2 regions of the Brenneria goodwinii genome follow, and region 2 is predicted to be linked to the other one. Evidence: riboswitches for the same ligand, from Rfam matches in the RefSeq annotation. Region 2 holds a riboswitch; the other holds the start of a gene.
What was found. A riboswitch is a leader RNA that binds a small molecule or an ion and turns the genes downstream of it on or off. The one in region 2 is predicted to bind cobalamin.
Positions count from the first base shown of each region.

Region 1 (2,202 bases), 1.3 Mb from region 2:
ATAGTTCCAGCAAATCTCCCACGGAGTCTTTTGTCGCGTCCAGCGCCCATTCCAGCATGTTTATGTTCATGGCGGCGTTGGGTTGAGTGAAGCTGTTTTCAACCTGCCGATAGATCATATCGCGCCCGGCGACGGGCAGACATTCATCAACGTAATCCCGATCCAGACAAATCTTGGTTTTGGTTGCGCGGCCAATCAGTTGCAATTGAAACCCCTGCGTACGCAGTTCATCGCGCAGCGCGCTGGCATGCTGCCGCCATTCATCATCCAATGCCCGGTGATACAGCAGAGAAACCACCACCTCACCGCTTAACGTGGAAAGATAATCAATCTGAAACAGTTTACGACGCAGGATAGGATTGGGCCGCAAAGCGGCAATCAATGCAGGCATCAGTCGGTTTATCAACTCGCTGGCTGCCGGAAACCGATCGACACGAATACGCTGCTTGGTCTGTTGATCGAACATGATGTGGTAAAGGTCGTCGCCGTCGTGCCAGATACGAAACTCTGCACGCATGCGGTAATGGCTTACGGGAGAACGAAAAACAGCAGGTTTGGGCGCATTAAATGATGCCATCATGTTACTAAGACGTTCTGTTTTTTGTGCTAGCTGGTTGTCGTATTGTTCGATTGGCAGGTTCTCTGGCGTCATGGTTTTCTCATCTGTACGGCATCAAAAATGGCTATATTGGCCGGAATTCCAGGTAATCCGGTCGGGAAGTCCAATTTTTCCATGTTATTACTCTGTAATGAAACAAGGGGATAGACCTCCGATTCAGGCGATCGTAGCATGAAAATCCGGCCTTTTATTACAAGTTAAAAGGGAATCCAGTGTGAATCTGGAGCTGACGCGCAGCGGTAAGGGTAGTCTGAACGATAGCATTATGCAGACACTGTCTTGTTAAAGATGGGAAGTCATCGTTCTTTGTTGTTACGAACAGTTGTTACGAATCATGGTTATTACAAACGATGTTTCGGCAATCAGCGTGACAGCGGCCCCAAGCCCGAAGACCTGCCGGTATACGTCGCAGTGACCATGATCATCGCGTGCTATTCATCATGGTAATGCGGCATCCTCTATATCGTTTGGATGCTTGATACATGCTTAATAAAAAAATATTGCTGTCGACAGCGTTTTCTGTCACGGCCTTTCCCGTCTGGGCGCAAGACAATACGGATTCATCGCCAGAACGTGACGATGATATCACGGTTACGGCAAGCCGCTTTCCCCAACCCGTTTCCACCGTGCTGGCGCCAATGGATGTCGTTACCCGCGAAGACATCGACCGCTGGCAGGCAAAAAATGTATTAGAAGTCATGCGTCGGTTGCCGGGGGTGGATATCGCGCAGAACGGCGGGTTGGGGCAAAGTGCGTCGATGTTTATTCGTGGTTCGGAAGCGCGTCATACTCTGATTTTGATTGACGGTGTCCCTGTAGCGAAGCCCGGTATTACAGGTGATAGTGATTTCAACCAGATACCGATTTCTCTCGTACAACGCATTGAATTTATTCGCGGGCCTCGTTCTGCTGTTTATGGCGCCGATGCAATTGGTGGTGTGATTAACATCATTACTCAGACTGATAGCGACAGTACCAACCTTCGTGCCGGCGTGGGTTCCAACCATTATCAGGAATATGGCGGCAGTGTCCGTCATACGATAGCCGATAATACAAACATCACGCTGGCCGGCGCTTATCAAGACACCAACGGCTTTAATGTCCAGCCCAATTCGGCTTATCGCGTTGATGGGGATAAAGACGGTTGGCGGAATAAATCATTTTGGGCTGGTGTTGAACATAAATTTGATGAGCGTTTTTCAGGGTTCTTGCGCGGCTACGGCTATGGCGCGAATAGTGACTATGATGCGGGATATTCAGGCGGGGGAGATGAGCAACAAATTTATAATCATACCTACAGTACTGGTTTGCGTTTTTCTCAGGGAATATATGCCTCTCAATTGATAGCTGGCTATCAAAAATACAGTGTACTTAACTATGTCAGTACCCAGGGGCGCTATGGGGCGGATAATTCTCAGGACGACATGGAGCAGCGTAATGTGCAATGGGGAAATACTTTTACCATTGCTTCCGGTACGCTCAGCGCGGGTATTGATTGGAAACGGCAAAAGCTGACTTCCGAAGGTGTGAGTTTAAATTCGGGTGCACGGGAGACGAACAGCTACAAACAAGATAATACTGGC
Region 1 covers NZ_CP014137.1:3,954,745-3,956,946, reverse strand. The annotation lists gene trmA (tRNA (uridine(54)-C5)-methyltransferase TrmA) at 1-652, opposite strand, end outside; cobalamin riboswitch at 782-1,034, shown strand; gene btuB (TonB-dependent vitamin B12 receptor BtuB) at 1,102-2,202, shown strand, end outside.
Region 1: another riboswitch for cobalamin. It lies ahead of btuB (TonB-dependent vitamin B12 receptor BtuB); the one in region 2 lies ahead of ACN28R_RS11670 (cobyrinate a,c-diamide synthase).

Region 2 (2,202 bases):
GGTCGGCAGGCCATCGTGACGGTCGACCGCGCCGTAGGTCAGAGTCATACCTTCTTCACAATACTGTTCCAGGCCGTCTTCACAGGCGTCACACTGCTGACAGGAATCCACCATGCAGCCGACGCCGGCCCAGTCGCCTTCTTTAAATCGCGTGACTGATTTACCCACGCCAACGACCTTGCCGATGATTTCATGTCCGGGGACGATGGGGTAATGGCTGTTTTTCCATTCGTTGCGCGCCATATGGATGTCGGAATGGCACACGCCGCAATAAACAATATCGATGACCACATCATCTTCTCGCGGATCTCTGCGGACAAACTGATGTGGGACTAACGGGCTGGCGGCATCAAGCGCAGCAAAACCACGTATATTCTGCATTCTATTTTCCTCTCCATTTATTGCACGACATCAAGGGATTGAATCCTGGATTCAGTATGATGCATATCTTGGCTAATGTGGGTATGAATTTGTGATATGTCTCATCGGCATGGTGGGGCGGCATAACGCATGATGACAAAATTTTGCTATTTGACTTTTATCATACCGGCACTGAATAGTGCGGATTTTCGCGATGAAGAGAACAATAATTTGTTATTCCTGCGCGAAAATAAGCATCGCTAAACGATAAAGTTCACCATTTTTTTTGGCATGAAAGGGCTATATTGAGTTTGACGATAAACGTGGTCTTACGGTTTTCATCCTTGTGCACACCACCATCGTCGACCGTCAGCCACCACTGTCATCTGCGCCAACCACCACGCGTCAGTAGGCGGGGATCGCCTGTTGAAACCGTGGACGGTCATTGACTGATTCCCGCCTACGCGGCAATGACGGGGTTAGGGAAGATGACGATGAACAGTTTATTTAAAAAGATATAGCAGGCATATAAACGCTAATGCGGTGTAAATAAAAAGTTAAAAATGAAATAACCATTGTATCGCTGTCAGGTAAGAATCTTTTCAAATGATTCTGCTGGGAAGGGGGTGAGAATCCCCCGCAGCCCCCGCTGCTGTGATGCCGACAAATCCGTATCCCCGATGGATTGCAAAAATGAAGGGGAGAGCCACTGATCGTAAGATTGGGAAGGCGCGGAGGAGGATGACGCTAAGCCAGAAGACCGACCTGACAAGCTATACCCGTCATACTTCAAGTTGCGGGTGCGTTGGCTTTCCTTGCTCACCCCAGTCACTTACTGGTGTAAGCTCCCGGGGATTCGCTGCGTCGCCGCCTTCCTGCAACTCGAATTATTTAGGGTATGTATATATTCAACTCCTTCGGTGGGAAGCGGGTTGTCATCCGATGCGTGCGTCAGCAATGCTGGCTGCGCGTACTCTTTTGACACTGCATATCCCGGCCGAAACGTCGGGATTTTTTATGTCAGGCTGCAGTGAAAAAAAACCGCATAAGCGCGGGACGGATAAAAAAGCCTTTGTGATCGCCGGTACCGGCAGCGGCTGCGGCAAAACCACCGTCACGCTGGGGATCCTGCGGGCGTTGATGCGGCGCGGGCTTGCCGTCCAGCCCTTCAAGGTCGGGCCGGATTATTTGGATAGCGGCTGGCACAGCGCGGTATGCGGCGTGGCCTCCCGCAATCTGGACGCCTTTATGCTGCCGCCGGCAACGCTGAACGGTTTATATCGCCAGCACATGCGCCATGCCGATGTGGCGGTGATCGAAGGGGTGATGGGGCTGTACGACGGTTACGGCACCGATCCGGACTATTGCAGCACGGCGGCGATGGCGAAGCAGCTGGGGTGCCCGGTGATTTTGCTGGTGGACGGCAAAGCGGTATCGACGTCGGTGGCGGCCACCGTGATGGGCTTCTGCCGTTTCGATCCGGCGGTGAACATCGCGGGCGTGATTGTTAATCGCGTCAGTTCGGCGCAGCACTACGCGCTTATTCGCCATGCCATTGAACACTATTGCGGCGTTCCGGTGCTGGGGCGGCTGCCGGTCATGGAAGAGGTGACCTTGCCTTCCCGTCACCTCGGTCTGATCCCGGCGCAGGAACAGGCTAATGACGATCTCCGCTGGCGGCAACTGGCCCGGCAGGTGGAAGAAACCATTGAGGTAGACCGTCTGCTGGCGCTATGCGGCAACACGGTATTCCCCGCCGGCGAGGCGCCCGCGCTGCCCGCGCCTGAGCTGGCCGACGGCCTGACGCTGGCGTTAGCCGATGACGAAGCCTTCAATTTTTAC
Region 2 covers NZ_CP014137.1:2,612,947-2,615,148, reverse strand. The annotation lists gene ACN28R_RS11675 (NAD(P)-dependent alcohol dehydrogenase) at 1-381, opposite strand, end outside; cobalamin riboswitch at 933-1,143, shown strand; gene ACN28R_RS11670 (cobyrinate a,c-diamide synthase) at 1,378-2,202, shown strand, end outside.